DNA from 3 places in the Silvimonas soli genome. Region 3 is predicted to be linked to each of the others. Evidence: predicted binding sites of a transcription regulator. Region 3 holds the regulator's gene; each other region holds the start of a gene.
The links. Region 3 encodes sigma-54, which starts transcription at its own class of promoters, with help from an activator protein. Its sites were predicted from a motif close to CTGGCACGCTTCATGCTT; they were not measured.
Positions count from the first base shown of each region.

Region 1: the regulator sigma-54 is predicted to act here: its motif matches at 4,338-4,355, upstream of glnL (nitrogen regulation protein NR(II)).
Region 2: the regulator sigma-54 is predicted to act here: its motif matches at 2,818-2,835, upstream of N7220_RS00885 (type II asparaginase).

Region 1 covers NZ_CP106736.1:2,869,759-2,876,571, forward strand. Annotated here, with positions in the region: gene N7220_RS13130 (ubiquinone biosynthesis accessory factor UbiJ) at 1-157, opposite strand, end outside; gene ubiE (bifunctional demethylmenaquinone methyltransferase/2-methoxy-6-polyprenyl-1,4-benzoquinol methylase UbiE) at 224-961, opposite strand; gene N7220_RS13140 (gamma-butyrobetaine hydroxylase family protein) at 985-1,368, opposite strand; gene ntrC (nitrogen regulation protein NR(I)) at 1,662-3,068, opposite strand; gene glnL (nitrogen regulation protein NR(II)) at 3,164-4,243, opposite strand; gene N7220_RS13155 (DUF4124 domain-containing protein) at 4,653-5,144, opposite strand; gene N7220_RS13160 (Rdx family protein) at 5,171-5,473, opposite strand; gene N7220_RS13165 (HAD family hydrolase) at 5,488-6,111, opposite strand; gene N7220_RS13170 (sensor domain-containing diguanylate cyclase) at 6,227-6,813, opposite strand, start outside.
Region 2 covers NZ_CP106736.1:204,223-211,035, reverse strand. Annotated here, with positions in the region: gene dnaB (replicative DNA helicase) at 1-1,223, shown strand, start outside; gene N7220_RS00885 (type II asparaginase) at 1,590-2,657, opposite strand; gene N7220_RS00880 (cupin domain-containing protein) at 2,940-3,302, shown strand; gene N7220_RS00875 (hypothetical protein) at 3,396-3,695, opposite strand; gene N7220_RS00870 (PhoH family protein) at 4,129-5,538, opposite strand; gene N7220_RS00865 (peroxiredoxin) at 5,620-6,078, opposite strand; gene dcd (dCTP deaminase) at 6,307-6,813, shown strand, end outside.
Region 3 covers NZ_CP106736.1:1,673,497-1,680,309, forward strand. Annotated here, with positions in the region: gene N7220_RS07655 (monovalent cation:proton antiporter family protein) at 1-139, opposite strand, end outside; gene N7220_RS07660 (KpsF/GutQ family sugar-phosphate isomerase) at 255-1,259, shown strand; gene N7220_RS07665 (KdsC family phosphatase) at 1,282-1,800, shown strand; gene lptC (LPS export ABC transporter periplasmic protein LptC) at 1,810-2,391, shown strand; gene lptA (lipopolysaccharide transport periplasmic protein LptA) at 2,363-2,938, shown strand; gene lptB (LPS export ABC transporter ATP-binding protein) at 2,983-3,708, shown strand; gene N7220_RS07685 (RNA polymerase factor sigma-54) at 3,769-5,178, shown strand; gene hpf (ribosome hibernation-promoting factor, HPF/YfiA family) at 5,225-5,554, shown strand; gene ptsN (PTS IIA-like nitrogen regulatory protein PtsN) at 5,870-6,343, shown strand; gene hprK (HPr(Ser) kinase/phosphatase) at 6,324-6,813, shown strand, end outside.

The DNA.
Region 1 (6,813 bases), 1.2 Mb from region 3:
GGCCGGTGGCGCGATCAAAAGTGCCGTCAGGCTGGATGGTGAGCGTGCCGGACAAGACCGGCAGCACCAGCCGCACCACGCGCCCCGGATACTTCGCCAGCGCGGCAGCTGCAGCAGCATCGTGCGAGAGCATGCGATTCAGGATTCTGGCGAGCATGAGGCGAAACTCCGGTCTGTTGAAAGCGATTCACAATCCATCCAGCAAGGCGCAGCGGGCAGGGCGTTACAGCTTGATGCCCTTATGCAGCGCCACCACACCAGCCGACATATTGTGATAATCGACTTTGCCAAAACCCGCATCCAGCATCATGGCTTTGAGGGTTTCTTGGTCCGGATGCATGCGGATCGACTCGGCCAGATACTGATAAGAGTCGGCATCGTTGGCCACCAGCTTGCCCATAAATGGCAACAACTTGAACGAGTAAATATCGTAAGCCGGCTTGAGCGGCGTCCAGACTTTGGAGAACTCCAGCACCAGCAAGCGGCCGCCGGGCTTGAGGACGCGATACATCTCTTTCAGCGCAGCGTCTTTATGCGTCATGTTACGCAGGCCAAACGCCACCGAGACGATATTGAAATAGTTGTCCGGGAACGGCAGTTTTTCTGCATCACACAGCGCAACTGGCGTCGCAATGCCGGCATCAAGCAGGCGATCGCGGCCAACACCGAGCATGGAGCTGTTGATATCGGTCAGCCACACTTGACCGGTTTTGCCGACCTTCTTGATAAAGGCTTTGGACAAATCGCCGGTGCCGCCCGCGATATCCAGCACCTTGTCGCCGGCCTTGGCGCCACTGGTCTCGATGGTGAAGAACTTCCAGGCGCGGTGCAGACCGGCCGACATCAAGTCGTTCATCACGTCGTATTTCTGCGCGACGGAATGGAAAACCTCGGCCACTTTTTGCGCCTTTTCCGATTCCTCGACCGTCTTGTAACCGAAGTGCGTGGTGTTTTCGCTCATAGCGTGCTCACAGTCTCGTCAATTCAATGTGCCGCAGGATCGCGGCTGGCCCCGGCCGCAGCCAGTTGTGCCAGATATTCTTGCCAGCGGGCGGTGTGGTCACGCCCCAACTCGTACAGATATTGCCAGGAATACAGGCCGGAGTCGTGGCCATCGTCGAACACCAGTTTTACGGCGTAATTGCCTACTTGTTCGACGCCGGTAATCGCCACATCGCGCTTGCCAGTCTGTAAGACACCTTGGCCAACGCCGTGGCCCTGCACCTCAGCGGACGGGCTATTGACTCGCAGATACTCGCACGGCAATGAAAAACGGGCGCCATCGTCAAAGGCGACTTCCAGCGTGCGCGAGGCTTTATGCAAGCGGATTTCAACTGGAAGCGCGCTGGCCGGGGTGAGTCCTGCCATTTTGGGGTGTCCTTTACCTGCGTCCGGGGTAATCCGGACTTTCAAGCCCGCCATGATACCGCGTTGCCGTGGTGGGCGCGATGCAGGCGAGGAAGTGCCAGCGCCAGGCCCGCTCGGGAGAGCCATTCGGAGAAAAGACGCGGGGCGCGGCAGCGCAATAACAAAACAAAAGGGCAGCCACCTTGCGGTAGCCGCCCTGTATTCGAGCATGAACACAAAAGAGCAAAGAGAGTAAATCGAAAGATCTGTTTTTATCAGGCACTGGCAGGTGCCTGATTTACAGATGTGCTATGTCAGACTTCGTTGTCCATGCCTAGTTCCTGGATCTTGCGGGTCAGCGTATTGCGGCCCCAACCCAGCAATTCGGCGGCTTCGATCCGCTTGCCGCCGGTGTGGGCCAGCGCGCGTTCGATCACCGTGCGCTCAAATGCCGGCATGATCTGATCCAGAATCCGGCTTTCGCCTTTGGCCAGACGACTGCCGATATCCGAGGCCAGCGCGGCACGCCAGTCGCCACTCACCATGCTGATGCCGTCGGTAGTGTCATTGCTTTCGCTGATTTCCGGCGGCAAATCGCCCGCTTCAACAATGGCTCCCGGTGCCATCACGGTCATCCAGTGACACAGGTTTTCCAACTGGCGCACGTTGCCCGGAAAGCTAAAGCCGCTCAGTGCCGCCATCGCGTCTTCCGATAGGCGTTTGGTTTCGACGCCCAGTTCCGCAGCCGAGCGCGACAAGAAGTGTTTGGCCAGCAAAGGGATATCCTGGCGCCTTTCCCGCAGGGCAGGCAAACGCAGGCGGATCACATTCAGACGATGGAACAAGTCTTCACGAAAGCCGCCCAGTTTGACGCGTTCTTCCAGATTCTGGTGAGTTGCGGCAATGACGCGCACATTCGCTTTGATCGGCGCCTGACCACCAACACGATAGAAATAGCCGTCCGACAAGACCCGCAGCAAACGGGTTTGCAGGTCGGAAGGCATGTCGCCAATTTCATCCAGAAACAGCGTGCCGCCTTCGGCTTGTTCAAACCGCCCCTGGCGCCGCGCTTCTGCGCCAGTGAACGAGCCACGCTCGTGACCGAACAATTCGGATTCGAGCAAATCCTTCGGGATCGCAGCGGTATTGATGGCAATAAACGGTTTGGCGGCTCGCGGGCTGTGGCGATGCAAAGCGCGCGCAACCAGTTCTTTACCGGAGCCGGATTCGCCGGTGATCATCACCGTGGCGGCCGATTGCGACAAGCGGCCAATGGCGCGGAACACATCCTGCATGGCGGGTGCCTGGCCGAGGATATCCGGGTTGGTTACCGGCGCCTCTTCGCCGCCGACCTGGCGGGCACCTTCTTGCAGCGCGCGCTGGATCAACGCAATGGCAGCATCAACATCGAACGGCTTGGGCAGATACTCAAACGCACCACCCTGGAATGCCGACACCGCGCTTTCCAGATCGGAATGTGCGGTCATGATGATCACGGGCAGGCCGGGATAATCCTTTTTGACCAGATCCAGAAAGGTCAGCCCCGATTCACCGGGCATGCGAATGTCACACACAATGGCTTCAGGAACTTCGCGGCCCAGCCGGGCGAGTGCTTCGGTCGCCGAGGCAAACGCGGCGTGGGCAATGTTTTCTCGTGCCAGCGCTTTCTCGAAGACCCAGCGGATGGAACGGTCGTCATCAATAATCCAGACAGTGCTCATGGATTCTCCGTAACTTGTGGTGACTGGGGTTCCGCTTGTTCAAAGCCCGTGTTGCGGGCAGGACATGAGCAAACGGTGTTCCCAGAGCGGTTGGTTTAGTTGTTCTTGGTTTTGTCGAAATCCTGCCAACCATTGAGCGGTAGCAGCATGTTGAAACAGGTGTAGCCCGGGCGGCTGTCAAAATCGATGGAGCCGTGGTGCTGGTTGATAAAAGTGTGCGCCAGGTGCAGGCCAATGCCGGTTCCACCCGGACGACCCGACACCAGCGGATAAAACAAAGTGTCCTTCAGGTGATCCGGAATCCCCGGGCCGTTATCGATAATCTGCAACTGGATGGCAATCGGGTAGCGTTGCCGATTGAGCGTGACCTGCCGCGCCACGCGAGTACGCAGCATGATTTCGCCCACACCATCCATGGCTTGAATGGCATTGCGCATGATGTTGAGTACGGCCTGGATCAGTTGTTCGCGATCGCCAATCAGCGTGGGCAGACTGGTGTCATAGTCACGCTTGATCGCCAAGCCATTGGGTGTTTCCGCCAGCATCAACGAGCGCACGCGCTCCAGTACTTCATGAATCGACAATTCGGCCAGTTGCGGCAAGCGATGCGGCGTCAGCAGCCGATCCAGCAGGCTTTGCAGGCGTTGCGATTCCTCAATGATGACCTGGGTGTATTCCTTCAGTTGCGGGTCATGCAACTCGCGCGACAGCAATTGCGCGGCGCCGCGAATGCCCCCCAGCGGGTTTTTGATCTCATGTGCCAGATTGCGGATCAGCTCGCGATTAGCCTGTTGCTGCGCTTGCAGGCGCTCTTCATTGGCGATTTTGCGTTGCTGGTCAATCTGGCGGATTTCCGCCAGCGCCGCAGCCTCGGTGCTTTCAATCGGGCTGGCGGTGAGCGAAACATAAACTTCGCCATGCGAGGTATTTAGCGCGATTTCGTGTTCGGTGAGGCTGACGTTATCGCGGCTGGCGTTGTACAACGCTTGGGCGACCGGATTGTCCGGGCCGAGGCAGTCGGTCAGCGACATCCCCAGGCAGTCGTCACGCAGACCCAGCAGATCGGCCGCAGTCGGGTTGTAATAGACCAGCGCGCCATCTTCGCGTGTGGCCAATACCGCAGCATCGAGAAATTCCAGTCCAGCGAACGTGGCAGGAGTAGGGCTTTTTGTCATAGGGTGCGGTCTATGTAAAACGTGCGTCGAACAAGGCGTAAAGCATGCGTGGTGGCGTGTGCCGGTTCCGCGGCTTCTTTCATGCGGCTTAACCAAGCAATTAGCGGGCCAGCTTGCAGATGGCATGCACAAGGCGGTTTGAGGACTAGAAACCTGGGTATTGCACACATATGGTGCATTATAGGTGTCGTTGTGGTGCACTGCCCCGTGATGGGGAGCTAACACCGCAAAAACAGATCAGTGGATTGATCAGGATGGGGCAAATCGCGGCGCGGGCTAGCCGGTGACGATGGCTGGCTGCGATGGAGCTGGCGACGCGAATGGAGATAACAGGCTGGTTGAATGCCCAAAGCGGATAAAACCGGCCGCGGCTGGAAGGCGCTACTTCTGTGCGCCCAGCCTGACAGCGCTATTTACTGCGTGCCAGTTCCTGTTGCAACGCGGCCACGTTCTTTTCATGTACCGTGGCGTTGTCACGCAAGCGACTCACCCGATCCTGGTATTTGGCGGAATTGGCTTGGGCATCGGGGCTGGCTTGAGCATCGCTGAGCGCCCGGCGGGAGTCGGCCAGCGCTTGCTGCTCGGTATTCAGCTCGTCTTGCAGAATCTGCTTGCGGTTGGAATCGCGCGATTTCTGGGTGGCGCTGTCGACGCGAGGAAAGTCAGCCGGACTGGGCGCTGTAACCCGGGTGCCGGATGCGCCAGTGCCTTTGCCGCGCGCTTTATTGCCCATGGGGATCGGGTCGGTATATACCCGGCTCGCACCGTGCATAGGCAGATTGGAAAACGTGATCCGGCCATCGGCATCAACATATTTATAGATATCTGCGTGCGCGAACGCGGCCAGCAGACTCAGTGTGACAATGGCGGCAAAACGGGGTAGCAAACGACAAATAGACATGGGACGGAACCTTACCACAGCGGGCCTCAAGCCGGCCGGTCACTATGACCGAGTGGTCGATCTGGTGCGATCAAATCACGCACGCGTTGTTTCAATTCTTTGGCTTCGGGAAAGCGCCCTTCAATTTTGCGATCCCAAATCACCTGATCCTGGCAATGCACCAGGAAAATCCCGCCAGTGCCGGGTTGCAATGCCACCTCGCCCAGTTCTTCGGCGAAAGTGTTGAGCAACTCTTGCGCCAGCCAGGCCGAGCGTAATAACCAGTTGCACTGGGTGCAATAGCGAATACTCACACGCGGTGTGGCAGGCCCGGCGCTGATTTCGGTCATTGGTTGCTCCTGATTCAAAACGCGACACCCAAGGTCCGTAGCGCGGCTTCGGTAGCTGCCGCACTGGTGTGATGAATGCCATGCCAACCTAACGCACTCGCCGCCCGGGCGTTGGCCTGGTTGTCGTCAATAAATACCAGTTCTTGGGGTTGCAAGTCGGGCAGATCACGGGCGATGCGCCGGAACATCTCATGATAAATGGCTGCGTCGGGTTTGATTAGCCCAAGTCGGCCAGAGACGACGATGTCGCGAAAGCGGCGCAGGAAAGGGTAGTTGTCCCATGCGTAGGGAAAGGTCTCGGCCGACCAGTTGGTCAGGCCGTAGAGTGGCACCTGGGCGTATTCCAGGTCTTCCATCAGTTTGATGCCTTCGACCAGCGTGCCTTTGAGCGATTCCGGCCAGCGTTCGTAGAACGCACGGATCAATTCGGCGTGCTCGGGAAACTCTTTGATCTTGCTGGCCGTGGCATCGACGATAGAACGGCCACCGTCTTGCTGCAGATTCCATTCACCATTGCAAACATGCTGCAAAAACCAGGCGCGCTCGACATCGTCGCTAATCAGTTTGCGGTAGAGGTAATCCGGGTTCCAGTCAAACAGAACACCACCGAAATCAAAAACGACAGCACGTATGGTCATGGAGGGGCGAAAGTGGCGAAGGAATTAGAGAATTGGAGTTACATTGTAGCCGGGATAGGTCTGAACTGGCGTGGTGAGGATGCCCGGATGATGTAGCCGCAGGCACCCGCCCAGGTCAGGCGTGTTTTTTGGGCAATTCATTGGCGGGCAATTCGGTTTCCAGCACCACCCGATTGCGGCCATATTCTTTGGCGTGATACAGCGCGTGATCGGCGCGGGTGAGCAGGTCGTCCAGATCAACATCACTGGGGCGCAGGCGCGACACGCCCATGCTGGCGGTAATGCGCACGTACTCGCCACCATCCAGCGGGACATGCGTGGCTGAAATCGCCAGCCGCAACTTTTCGGCGACCTGCTGCGCGTCACCCAATGGGGTGTCTGGCAGCACCACCACAAATTCCTCGCCACCCCAACGCCCAAAGCTGTCGCTGGCGCGCAGGCTTTCGCGGCAAGCGTGGGTGACTGCGCGCAGCATCAGGTCGCCAATCAAATGGCCGTAGGTATCGTTGACCTGTTTGAAGTGGTCCAGATCCAGTAGCAAGATCGACAACGGCGTGTCCTGGCGTCGGGCCAGCAGCACGGCTTGGGCGCAGCGGCGCTGCCACTCGCGACGATTGGGTGCGCCGGTCAGTTCATCGGTGGTGGCCAATTCTTTCAGACGCTCGTTGGCTTGGGCCAGTGCCTCGGTGCGCGCGGCGACTT
Region 2 (6,813 bases), 1.5 Mb from region 3:
ACATCGTCAAGATGATCGAACACAACCGTCCCGCCGACGTGATTACCGTGTCCGAGTCGCTGGACAACAATAACGAGCTTTCTTATATCGGCGGCCTGGCTTATCTGGGCGCGCTGGTACAAAACACACCTTCTGCCGCCAACATTCGCCGTTATGGTGAAATCGTGCGCGAAAAATCGGTGATGCGACAGCTCGCCAGCGTCGCCACTGAGATCGCCGATGCGGCCTACAATCCGGGTGGACGAGAAGCCTCAGCGTTGCTGGATGAAGCTGAATCACGCGTATTCCAGATCGCCGAGCAGTCGGCTAAAGGGCAGCAGGGCTTTATTGCCATGCCGCCGATCTTGAAAGAAATCGTCGAGAAGATCGACTACCTCTACAAACAAGACAACCTGTCTGAGGTCACCGGCGTGGCGACCGGTTTTTTTGATCTGGATAAAATGACTTCCGGTCTGCAACCGGGCGATCTGGTGATCGTGGCGGGTCGTCCATCCATGGGTAAAACCGCGTTCTCGGTCAACATAGCTGAACACGTAGGCACCGAATTGCGTTTGCCGGTGGCGATTTACTCCATGGAAATGGGCGCGGCGCAATTGGGCATGCGGATGGTGGGTTCGATCGGCAAGATCGACCTGCACAAGCTCAAGACCGGCAAGTTCGAGGATGAAGATTGGACCAAGCTGACCTACGCGATCAATCGCTTGTCCGAGGCGCCCATCTTCATTGAAGAAACCGGCGCTTTGACCGCGCTGGACATCCGCACCAAATCACGACGACTGGCGCGACAGCATGGTCAGTTGGGTTTGATCGTGATCGACTATTTGCAGTTGATGGCGGGCCGGGCAGGGGCCAAAGACCAGAACCGGGCAACCGAACTGGGCGAAATCTCACGCGGTTTGAAGTCACTGGCCAAAGAACTCAAATGTCCGATTATTGCGCTTTCGCAGTTGTCGCGCTCGGTGGAGCAACGTACCGACAAACGCCCCATGATGTCTGACTTGCGCGAATCCGGCGCAATTGAGCAGGATGCCGACATCATCATGTTTATGTATCGGGATGAGTACTACAACCCGGACTCGCAATTCAAAGGTCTGGCGGAATGTATCGTCGGCAAGCACCGGAATGGCCCGACCGGCAAGGTGCCGCTGGTATTTATCGGCAAGTATTCGCGCTTTGATAATGCGCTGGTGAAGCCGGATGGGTGGTCGGGGGATCTGGAGTAAGTGGGTTTGACGCAGTGGTTGTTCGAGTCTGGCGGGTAAGGCGGGAGCAACCCGCGTTCCCTCCGTCGGCCGGAGCTTGGGTCTCCGGCTCTTGGTCGGCGTGGTTTGCGGTGTGGAATGCCAGAGTTAGTTGCCCCAGCAACAGCAGAGCCGCCATGCACACCAATTACATCGTCCTTCCCGCGAAGGCGGGAATCCAGCGGCGACGTTCACCGTGGGCCGCCAAGGCTGGGAATGCGAAGAGCACGTAGCCCGGATGAAGCGAAGCGAGAATCCGGGGTGGCAATGATGACCAAGCTAACCCGTATCTCCTCACTTCAGCCAGCAAGAGCGAGACAACCTCGCTCTCGCGCCATACTCTTCCACTCAATACGTATAAAACATCCGCTGAATCTCCTTGGTATCTTTGGTCTTGGTCAGCGCCAGCATCAGCAAGATGCGGGCTTTTTGCGGGCTGAGGGTGTCGGAGACGACGAAGTCAGTCTTGTCGTCATCGTTCTCGCCATTACGCAGGGTGGGGCCGTTGCCGACCCGGGATGAGCGCAGAATGTAAATGCCTTTCTGGCGCAATTCGGTCAGGCGGGCGCGTACGGGCGTGGACAGACTGCCGTCACCGGTACCGGCATAAACGATACCGACATCACCAGCGGCAACAAACGCATCAATTGCGATGGTATTGGCGTTGGCCGAACCATAGGCGATGTCGATGGCGGGCAGATGCTCCATCTTTGATACGTCAAACTCGGTTTCCCAAGTGTGCTTTTTGGTGGTGGCACGATAAAACTGCGGTTTGCCGGAAACGATATAGCCCAAGTCGCCCAGTTCCGGCGAGCGGAAGGTGTTGGCAAGCATGGTGTTGGTCTTGGTGACATCACGAGCGCCGAGGATTTCGTCGTTCATGGCCACCAGCACGCCACGATTGACCGAGTCCGGGCTGCCAGCAACGGCCACCGCGTTATACAGGTTGATCGGGCCGTCGGCGCTGATGGCAGTGGAAGGGCGCATGGAACCCACAATCACTACTGGCTTTTTGCTCTTCACGGTCAAATTGAGGAAATACGCCGTTTCTTCGATGGTGTCGGTGCCGTGAGTGATGACAATGCCATCCACGCTGCTTTGCTTGAGCAATTCGTTCACTCGCTTGGCCAGCACCAGCCAGTTCTCGTTGGTCATGTTCTCACTGGCAATCTGGAATACCTGCTCGCCAGAAACATTGGCCACTTGCTTTAATTCTGGCACCGCTTCGATCAGCTTTTCCACGCCGACCTTGGCTGCGGTATAACCCACCGTGGTCGTGCTGGTGGCGCCAGTCCCGGCGATGGTGCCACCAGTGGCAAGGATCACCACATTGGGCAGTTTGTCGGCGGCGTAAACCACAACAGAACTACACGTGATGGCGACAAATAGTGCGCGTTGCAGCATCTTGGTGAGCATGCGTATCTCCAGACATGGGTTTTCAGGTAGGGTGACGCTTTTGGTCAAACATCGATCAACTCAATAAACTGTCGGCGCTTGCGGCATGCTCAGCCAGGACTGCAGACCGTTGATAAAACATGGTGCAGCAAGGCACGTGGCAGTTTATATGGGTGATTAAAAGCATGATCCGTGCCCTTGGCTGACAACATTGTCGAAAGTACTGTCAGGGAAAACGTTAATACCAATTGCATATCCAGTGGTTGATTTCTGATCTAATTTTTTGATTAAAAAGGAATAATTGTGAAAGTCATCGCCTTCTCCCAGCAGTCGCCGCAAGCCATCGTTGATCATCCCCGGCCGGAGCGTCTGGTGTCTGGCAACCCACAGCGCACCACCTGGCTGCACTACGAAAATGCATCCAAAGAATTTTCGAGCGGAATCTGGGCGTCCGAGCCGGGTAGTTGGCGGATTGAGTTTGGCCCGAATGAAGAAGAGTTCTTCAGCATCATCGAAGGCCTGGCCCGCGTGCATGATGAAAACGGCGGGGTGGTGGAAGTGCGGGCGGGTGAGGCGCTGGTTATCCCGGCTGGCTTCAAAGGCCAGTTTGAAGTGGTCGAGCCGGTGAAAAAGTATTTTGTGGTGCTGGAACGTAACGCGGGCTAAACAGGCCAGGCGAAGTAGCAGCCAACAACAGAAAAGGCCCGGAAAACCGGGCCTTTTCGTTATCTGTACGCATGATGCGATGCATCAAACCGCTTAGTGGCGCTGCTCAACCACCAACGCGTTGTATGGCGCAAACAGATAGAACGGTGCGAACAGCAACTTCCAGCCATGCATATTGCTTTTGACAGTGAAATGCATTTCTTCGCCATCGGTATCAAATACCAGCGGCGGTGTTTTACCCCAATCCAGTTGCGCTTGCAGCGTATGGCGCCCGGGTGGCAGCGGGGCGCTCAGGCAATTGCCCGGCATGGTATGGCCGAGTGGATGTCCATCCAGCAACATGCGCGGCTGACGGCCCAGCGCGCCTTGACGATGAATCTTGATCGTTGGCATTGATCTCCCACCTTGTTGTTGTGCCAGTCGCGGAACCGGTTATTCATCTTTTCGATGAATACCCCCCTGGGTTCTGGATCGGTGCGACTGATCAGCGCAAAGCCTACACGCCGGTATGTTGCGGGGCTAGTCCCCGACTTGTTTGCCTTGGCAAGTAAATCGGCCAATTTGCTTGCTTTGCGAAAGTCGGGTTATCACCGTTCGTCAGCTGCGAAAGGCGATGGAGTGAAACTGTCATGTAACTGAAAAATTGCTGTGTTGCAGCATAAAGAAACAGCGCTGAAGGCTTTTCCTGGTGTAATCACAATGCTTGCAACAGGCTTGGCAGGCGCGCTTTTTTGCTGAAATAAAAGTATTTCTCAGAAAATCATAAGCTTGCAATGAAAAACGGGCCTCGCGGCCCGTTGTTGTGATGATAAGTAAATGACCAGGTTTACAGCGTTTCTGCCGCGTAATCCGCCAGGCGTGAACGCTCGCCGCGTTGCAAGGTGATATGCCCCGAGTGGGTCCAGATCTTGAAGCGATCCACCACGTAGGTCAGGCCCGATGAACCCTCGGTGAGGTAGGGCGTATCAATCTGGCTGATATTGCCCAGACACACCACCTTGGTGCCGGGACCGGCGCGGGTGATGAGCGTCTTCATCTGCTTGGGTGTCAGGTTTTGCGCCTCATCAATGATCAGGAACTTGTTGAGGAAAGTACGCCCGCGCATGAAGTTGAGTGATTTGACCTTGATACGGCTGCGAATCAGATCACGCGTAGCAGCACGGCCCCAGTCGCCTGCTTCGGCATCGGTCTGGTTGAGCACATCCAGGTTGTCTTCCAGCGCGCCCATCCACGGCTGCATCTTTTCTTCTTCGGTCCCGGGCAGAAAGCCAATGTCCTCGCCCACCGGTACGGTGACCCGGGTCATGATGATTTCAGAGTAAATCTTGGATTCCAGCGTTTGTACCAGACCTGCCGCCAGTGTCAGCAGCGTTTTACCGGTACCGGCCTGGCCTAGCAGCGAGACAAAATCCACGTCCGGATTCATTAGCATGTTCAGCGCAAAGTTTTGCTCCCGGTTGCGCGCTGTTACGCCCCAGATGGCATTTTTCTGGTGCGAGTAATCTTTGAGACTTTCAATCTTGGCGGTTTTGCCTTCCAGCTCAACCACGCGGGCGGCGAGCGGGCGCTCGCCTTGCTGGAACAACAACTGGTTGGGGTAAAGGTCGATGACATCCGGGCCTTTCAGGCGCCAGTAGCTGCGGCCGCCTTCTTGCCAGCTCTCCAGATCCTTACCGTTTTTCTCCCAGAACGACTGGTCGATCTCGCGCATGCCGGTGTACAGCAGGTCGGTATCTTCCAGCACTTTGTCGTTGAAATAGTCTTCGGCGGCCAGGCCCAGCGCACGCGCCTTGATGCGCATGTTGATGTCTTTGGACACCAGAATGACCTGACGCTTGGGCTGCATTTGCTGCAGGTGATGCACGACGCCCAGAATCTGGTTGTCGGCTTTGCCCATGGGCAATTGGGAGGGCAGCACGCTGGTGATGGCTTCGGTCTGCAAGAACAAACGACCGCTGGCCTGGCCTTTACTGGCATCGGCCAGCGATACACCGGCATGCAAATCTTCTTCTCGGCCCGCAATCAACTCTTCGATAAAACGACTGGTCTGACGGGCGTTGCGGGCCACTTCTGTCATGCCTTTCTTGTTCCCGTCCAGCTCTTCCAGCGTCATCATCGGTAGAAAGAGGTCATGCTCTTCAAAGCGAAAGATCGAGGTTGGATCGTGCATCATCACATTGGTGTCCAGCACGAACAACTTTGAATCCTCAGCTTTTTTCGACTTGCGAGCGGCCATAAGGCTCTCCTTGTAGACGGGCGAAATGAAAACCGGGTGATGCGGTACCAATAAAAAACGGCCCGTGCAGGCCGTTTCCCCTTATTTCAGGCCCTGCACAACGCTGAGCACTGCTTCCACATGGCCGGGTACCTTTACCCCGCGCCACTCGTGGGCGATTTTCCCCTCCTTGTTGATCACAAAGGTGCTGCGCTCGATACCGCGCACTTGCTTGCCGTACATATTCTTCATTTTCACCACGCCAAAGGCCGCGCAGGCGACTTCGTTCGGGTCTGAGATCAACTCGAACGGGAACGCCATTTTGGCTTTGAAGTTTTCGTGGGATTTGATGCTGTCGCGGCTGATGCCGAAGACTTTGGCGCCCGCTGCGGCAAACGCAGCGTGATGATCGCGGAAGTCGCCACCTTCAACGGTGCAACCAGGAGTGCTGTCCTTCGGATAGAAGTAGAGCACAAAGGCTTCGCCGAGCAGCGAGGCCGGATTGAATGTCGTACCACCCGTCATGGGCAATTCAAAAGACGGGCAGGTTTCATTGAGCATCGATAGTTCTCCGTTATTTTTCGGGATGCTTGCCCCTCTGACTTCATTCTGGTCAATGCAGTCATAAGCAGCAAGGAAGATAAATGAGTTTTGTAAAAATGCCGCATCGCCATCAAGCCATGCCATTGCCCGGGGGCAAACATTCGGGTGCCATCCGGACTTGATCTCACACGTCGGCCCCAAGCACAGTTACAATAACCACCATTTTGTGTAGATGGTGTGACAACGATGAGTATCAAGTCCGATAAGTGGATTCGCCGCATGGCCCAGGAGCACGGGATGATCGAGCCGTTCATTCCAGGTCAGGTCAAGGAAGTCAACGGCGAGCGCATCGTTTCGTATGGCACGTCCAGCTACGGCTACGACATCCGCTGTGCCGATGAATTCAAAGTGTTCACCAACCTGAACTCCACCATCGTTGATCCAAAAAACTTCGATGAAAACAGCTTTGTGGATGTCTCGGGCAAGGGTTACTGCATCATCCCGCCGAACTCGTTCGCGCTGGCCCGTACCGTGGAATACTTCCGCATTCCGCGTAATGCGCTGACGGTGTGTCTGGGTAAATCGACCTACGCCCGTTGCGGCATTATCGTGAACGTGACGCCGTTTGAGCCCGAATGGGAAGGCTACGTAACGCTGGAGTTCTCCAACACCACGCCGCTGCCCGCCAAGATTTACGCCAACGAAGGCGTGGCGCAGGTACTGTTCTTCGAAGCCGATGAAGATGACGTGTGC
Region 3 (6,813 bases):
GGTGTTCGGCGCCGGTGGAGCTGTCAATAAAGCCCAAGGCATGCGGGCCAATAAGCATGCCCACAACCAGATAACCCAGCATGGCCGGGAGTTTCAGGCTGCGGCAGGCCACCACGGTCAGCACGGCTGCGGCGAGCAAAAGAAGCAGGGAAGTGAGGTGAATGGCGATTCTCGATGTCGATAATTGTGGGCTTTAGTATAGTGAAACAGCATACCGGCGAGCCTGCCATGTAACAACGTCGCTAGCAGATTCCATGCCCGGTCTTTTATACTTGATCGCCATGAGCCCCAAAGACACCTCCCGTTTTCTCGCCCGCGCCCGCCATGTGCTGGCGATTGAAGCCGCCGCCATCGAGCATATCTCGCAACGGCTGGACGAACGTTTCAGCCAGACCTGTGAACTGATGCTGGCCTGCAAAGGTCGCGTCGTCGTCACCGGCATGGGCAAATCCGGCCATATTGCGCGCAAGATTGTCGCCACCATGTCCAGTACCGGCACGCCCGCGCTGTTCTTGCATCCGGCAGAAGCCGCGCATGGCGATCTGGGCATGATTACGCCCCAGGACGTGGTGCTGGCACTGTCGTACTCCGGCGAATCAGACGAGTTGCTGACCATTTTGCCCAGTCTGAAGCGCTTGGGCGTGCCGCTGATTGCCATGACCGGTAACGGCAAATCCACCCTCGCCCGCGAAGCGCATATCTGGCTGGATTCGGCCGTGGAACAAGAGGCCTGCCCGCTAAATCTCGCCCCCACCGCCAGCACTACAGTGGCTTTGGCGCTGGGCGATGCTTTGGCTGTTGCCATGCTGGAAGAGCGCGATTTTGGTGCAGAAGACTTCGCCCACTCCCATCCGGGTGGCAGCCTTGGGCGACGCTTGCTGATTCGCGTGAGCGACGTCATGCGCCACGGCGACGACTTGCCCATCGTGCAGGAAGACACGCCATTACGCGATGCACTGATGGAAATCAGCCGCAAAGGCCTGGGCATGACCGCAGTCATGAATCCGCAGAACCAGTTGGTAGGGATTTTCACCGACGGTGATCTGCGTCGCGCGCTGGACCGTGGCGTGGACGTACATCACACGCGAGTACTTGAAGTGATGACGCCCAACCCCATCACCATAGAAGCGGGTAAATTGGCCGCACAGGCGGTATTGATCATGGAAGAGCGCCGCATTGGCGCTTTGCTGGTCACCGATAGCGGCAAGCTCGCTGGCGCTTTGAATATGCACGATCTGCTGCGCGCACGCGTAGTCTGACTGGCACCGAACAGGGAACACCATGAACCACCAAGCAGCAAAAGCCGTACGCCTGATGATCTTTGACGTCGATGGTGTCATGACCGATGGCAGTCTGTTTTACAACGACGCCGGTGAAGAACTCAAAGCATTCAACTCGCTCGATGGCCACGGCATTCGCATGCTGCAAGACAGCGGCGTCAAGGTGGCAATCATTACCGGGCGCAAATCGCAACTGGTGGCCCATCGCGCGCGCAATCTGAATATTGAACTGCTGTACCAGGGTGCGAATGACAAGCTGGAAACGTTTGGCGAACTGCTGGCAGCCACCGGCCTGACCGCCGAACAATGCGGCTATATGGGCGATGACGTCATTGACTTGCCGGTGATGCGCCGAGTGGCGTTTGCCATTGCCGTGCCAGACGCGCCGGAAATCGTGCGCGACAACGCTCACTACATCACCAGCAAACACGGCGGTCACGGCGCAGTGCGTGAAGCCTGTGAATCCATCATGCGTGCACAAGAAACGCTGGATGGTATCCTCGCGTACTATTTGCGCTAAGGACGGCCAGTGAATTCTTTGTCTTCGCGACTCTTGCCGTTGGTGTTGATTGTGTTCCTGGCGCTGCTGGTGTGGGGACTGAACTCTGCCGCAACCTTGCCGGCACTGGACAACCAACGGCTGGTGGATGAGCCGAATTTGATAGCCAACAACACCCATACCGTGCGCTTTGACGAACTGGGTCGGCCGTTCGAGCGACTGGACGCCGACAAAGTCAGCCATTACGAAGAAAACGACAGCGCCTGGTTCGACAATCCGCACCTTGTGTCTACTGCACCGGGCAAACCGCGGGTCGACCTCGTTACCACGCGCGCGCAATCGATCAACAAAGGCGAAAAATTGTGGATGCCCGAACCCACCACGATGACGCGCCAGCCAGATGCACAGCACGCGCAAATGGTCATTCACGGTCGGGAAATCTGGTATCAACCCAAACCCGGTGACGCCTGGTCGGAAGCCCCGGTCGATGCCGACATGGGTGCCTACCACGCCAAGGGTGTTGGCTTTCAAGCCGACCTTGCTGGCCAGACCCTTTTAGTTAAATCCAGAGTGAGCACCACTTATGTCCCTGCGCAACGCAGCAGTAAATAGCGTCCTGACAATCAGCCTGGCGCTGGGGGCAACTGCCGCCCTGGCCTCAACGGCTGATCGTGAAAAGCCGATGAAAATTGAAGCTGATTCGGCCACTTACGACCAGAAAGCCAATACCGGTGTGTACACCGGCAACGTGGTTGTCACGCAAGGCACCATGACGCTGCGCTCGGACAAGCTGGTGATCCATCAAGACGCGGATGGCATGCAATATTCGCAAGGCGATGGCAAACCAGTGAAATTTCGCCAGCAGGCAGATGATGGTGAATGGGTTGATGCTGAGTCACTGCATTACGATTACAACCAGAAAACCGGCATGCTGGTGCTGACCAACAGTGCCTGGGTGCGCAAGAACCAGAACGAAGTGTTTGGGGACATCATCACTTACAACCTGAACAACGACCAGTACACCGCCAACAGCACCAAGTCCGGCGCCGGTCGCGTCAATGTGACGATCGTTCCGAAGAAAAAAGACGCCAGTGCCGCTGCCACCACCAAACCGGCGGCAACCAAGGCCAGTGCAGTCACCGCAAGCGGGGCCCAATGAAGCCCTCCCGATCACTCGATAACAACGGCCCGGCCACTCAACCCATGACTGCATCCCTGAACGCTTCCGGTTTGATGAAACGCTACGGCAAACGCACCGTGGTACGTGACGTAGCCATTCGAGTGGATGCGGGAGAGGTCGTCGGTTTGCTTGGCCCTAACGGCGCGGGCAAAACCACCAGCTTTTATATGATTGTCGGGATGGTCGCTGCCGATGGTGGCGAAATCACCCTGAATGGCCAGGACATCAGTCGCCTGCCGATGCACCAGCGCTCAGAACTGGGCTTGGGTTATCTGCCGCAGGAAGCTTCGATTTTTCGCAAGATGACGGTCGCCCAGAACATTCTGGCTGTGCTGGAACTGCGCGAGAAAAACGCCACCCGCCGCGCCGAAAGACTGGACGAATTGCTGCATGAATTGCACATTGCCCATCTGCGTGACAGCGGCGCCATGAGTTTGTCTGGCGGCGAGCGGCGACGTGCCGAAATCGCCCGCGCACTGGCTGCTGATCCGCGCTTTATTTTGCTGGACGAACCCTTTGCCGGAGTCGATCCGATTGCGGTGATGGACATCCAGCGCATCATTGCTTATCTGCGCGACCGTGGTATCGGCGTGCTGATTACCGACCATAACGTGCGCGAAACGCTGGGGATTTGTGATCGGGCGTACATTATCTCTGAAGGCTCCGTGATGGCATCCGGGCATCCAGCCGAAATCATTGCCAACGAACAAGTGCGCAAGGTTTACCTGGGCGAACATTTCCGCATGTAACCGCGCCATGCCTAAAGCGCCGATCAACCGCCACCCTCTTTGTCTGGATATAAACGCAGCATGAAGCAATCCCTTCAACTGCGTCTTTCGCAGCAACTGAACCTCACCCCGCAGCTGCAGCAGTCAATCAAGCTGTTGCAGCTGTCCACACTCGATTTTCAGACGGAAATCGAGCGTTACCTGCTGGAAAATCCGCTGCTGGAACAAGATGGTGGCGGCAGTAACCCTTCCGACAGTCCCGAACCTGTTTCCGGCGAGAGCGACAGCACCCCGCAAGAACCGGCCTACGATGGCAGCGGCGACGACATGAACTGGGGTAGCGGCACCGGCAATGCGCGCAACGGTGACGATGATGACGACTTCGATCCGGCCACCCAGGTCGCCAAAGAGCTGACGCTGCGCGAGCATCTGCTGGATCAAGCGGGGGTGCTGCGTTTGCCCGAGCGCGACCATGCTGCCCTGGCTTTCATGATCGACGCAGTGGACGATGAGGGATTTTTACCAATGTCCCTCGAAGAATTACTGGAACAAATCCCGCCGGAGATCGTCACACATCTGGAGCTTGAAATTGATGACCTGGCCGTAGCACTGGCCAGACTCAAGCAGTTTGATCCCGTTGGGGTGGGTGCCCGCAATACTGCGGAGGCTTTGGGCCTGCAGTTGCGCCTGGTTGCACCTTCTCCCGCTTGCGAGCTGGCACGACAGATCGTCGGACAACATCTCGATTTATTGGCCGGGCGTGACTACACTAAGCTCAAAAGGTTACTGAAATGTGACGACGCGGCACTGAAAGCCGCGCAAAGTGTGATCACCAGTCTGAATCCGCGCCCGGCAGCACAATGGGCGGCATTGACACCACGTTACGTTGTACCTGACGTACTGGTGCAAAAGATCAAGGGGCAATGGCAGGTGAGACTCAATCCAGCCGCGATGCCGCGGTTGCGCATCAATCAAGTCTATGCAGATATCCTGCAACGTAGCGAAGGCGGTGTGCTGGCGCGCGAGTTGCAAGAAGCCAAATGGCTGGTGAAAAGCGTGCAACAACGCTTTGAAACCATTCTGCGGGTCGCTCAGGCCATCGTTGAACGCCAGCGTGCGTTTTTCGAACATGGTGAAGTCGCCATGCGCCCGCTCGTCCTGCGCGATATCGCCATGGAACTGGATCTGCATGAATCCACCGTGTCCCGCGTTACTACCCAGAAATACATGACCAGCCCACGTGGCTTGCTGGAGTTCAAATACTTCTTCGGCAGTCACGTTGACACCGAAGCCGGTGGCGAATGTTCGGCCACCGCCATCAAAGCGCTCATCAAACAGATGATCCAGAACGAAGACAAAACCCGGCCGCTCTCAGATAGCGCCATTGCCGAAGCTTTATCCGGGCAAGGGATCGTGGTTGCGCGGCGAACCGTTGCCAAGTACAGGGAGGGCATGAACGTTCCACCCGTCAATCTGCGCAAAAACCTGTAGCCCTTATCGGTGCAGTGTCTTAATGGCTTACCAGAAGGAGAATGCCATGAACCTCAACATCAGCGGACATCACGTTGAAGTGACCCCGGCCTTACGGGAATACGTTACCAGCAAGCTCGACCGGATAACGCGACACTTCGACCAGGTTGTAGACGTCAGCACGATTCTGTCTGTAGAAAAATTGCAGCAGAAAGCCGATGTCACAGTGCGGGTTCGCGGAAAAGACATCCACGTTGAGGCATCAGACAAGGATATGTATGCGGCCATTGATTTACTGGTCGACAAACTTGATCGGCAGATTGTGAAACACAAAGAATGCTTGATGGATCATCGCGGCGAAGCGATCAAACATCAGCAAACCGTCGAAGAGGAATGACTTTCCGGCATTAACCAGTCCTTTGATACAACAAACGGGAGCCAATAATACTGGTTCCCGTTTTTGTTTATGCATTCTGGGCGGTACAATAGTATTGGTTGTGCAGTGCAATGGCACGTTAATGGGGCAAGATTGCACTGTCCTGGCTAATAAATTGCGCAATACTTATCAAATAGCACCGTAAATGCGGTGTGGTTCGCAGTTCCAGTGAGCACTATCCAGACCGGTGAATAGAGCAAAAGCAGCCATCGGAATTCGTCACAGGTGGGGCGCGCAGGATACGCCCGCCGCTTTGGTCAGTGAGTCGGCAACACGATGAGTCTGATATCCAGAATTCTGCCCGCCAATAATGTGTTTCTAGATTTGGACGTGGGCAGCAAGAAACGTGTTTTCGAACAGGTGGGGATACTGTTCGAGAATAGTCACGCCATTGCGCGCAGCGTTATTTTCGATAGCCTGTTTGCCCGCGAAAAACTCGGCTCAACCGGCTTGGGCCAAGGTGTGGCAATTCCACACGGCCGCATCAAAGGTCTGAAAGAAGCCAGCGGCGCGTTTATCCGGCTAAAAAGCCCGGTGCCTTTTGATGCGCCGGATGGCAAGCCCGTGAGCCTGGTCTTTGTGTTGCTGGTTCCCGCTGCTGCCACCGACCTGCATTTGCAGATATTGTCCGAGCTGGCCCAGCTCTTTTCTGATAAAACCGTGCGCGAACAACTTGCAACGGCCAGCGACGTGGACGCGGCCTGGAAACTGATTTCCACCTGGGAACCGTATGCCGCAGATTACCGTTAGACAGCTGTTCATCGATAATGCGGAAAAGCTCAGGCTCACTTGGGTAGCAGGTCAATCCGGTGCCAACAATCTGCTCACCAATGATGCCGCCGAACAAAAGCCGCGTCTGGCACTGGTTGGTCACCTGAACTTCATTCACCCCAACCGCGTGCAGGTTTTGGGGATTGCCGAAGTCAATTATTTTGCCGGTCTTAGCCCCGAGGCCCAGAAAGATTCGGTCGAACGCCTGTTTGCCAATGAAATGGCACTGATGGTGGTTGCCAATGGCCAGCCCGTGCCCGACACCTTGCGTGAAGGTGCCGAACGTCACCACGTACCGCTGCTGACCTCCACCGAACAATCGCCATATTTGATGGACGTGCTGCGCTATTACCTGGCCAAGGCACTCGCGGTTTCCACCCACTTGCATGGCGTGTTTCTGGACGTGCTGGAAGTGGGCGTATTGCTGACTGGCGAGTCGTCGATGGGTA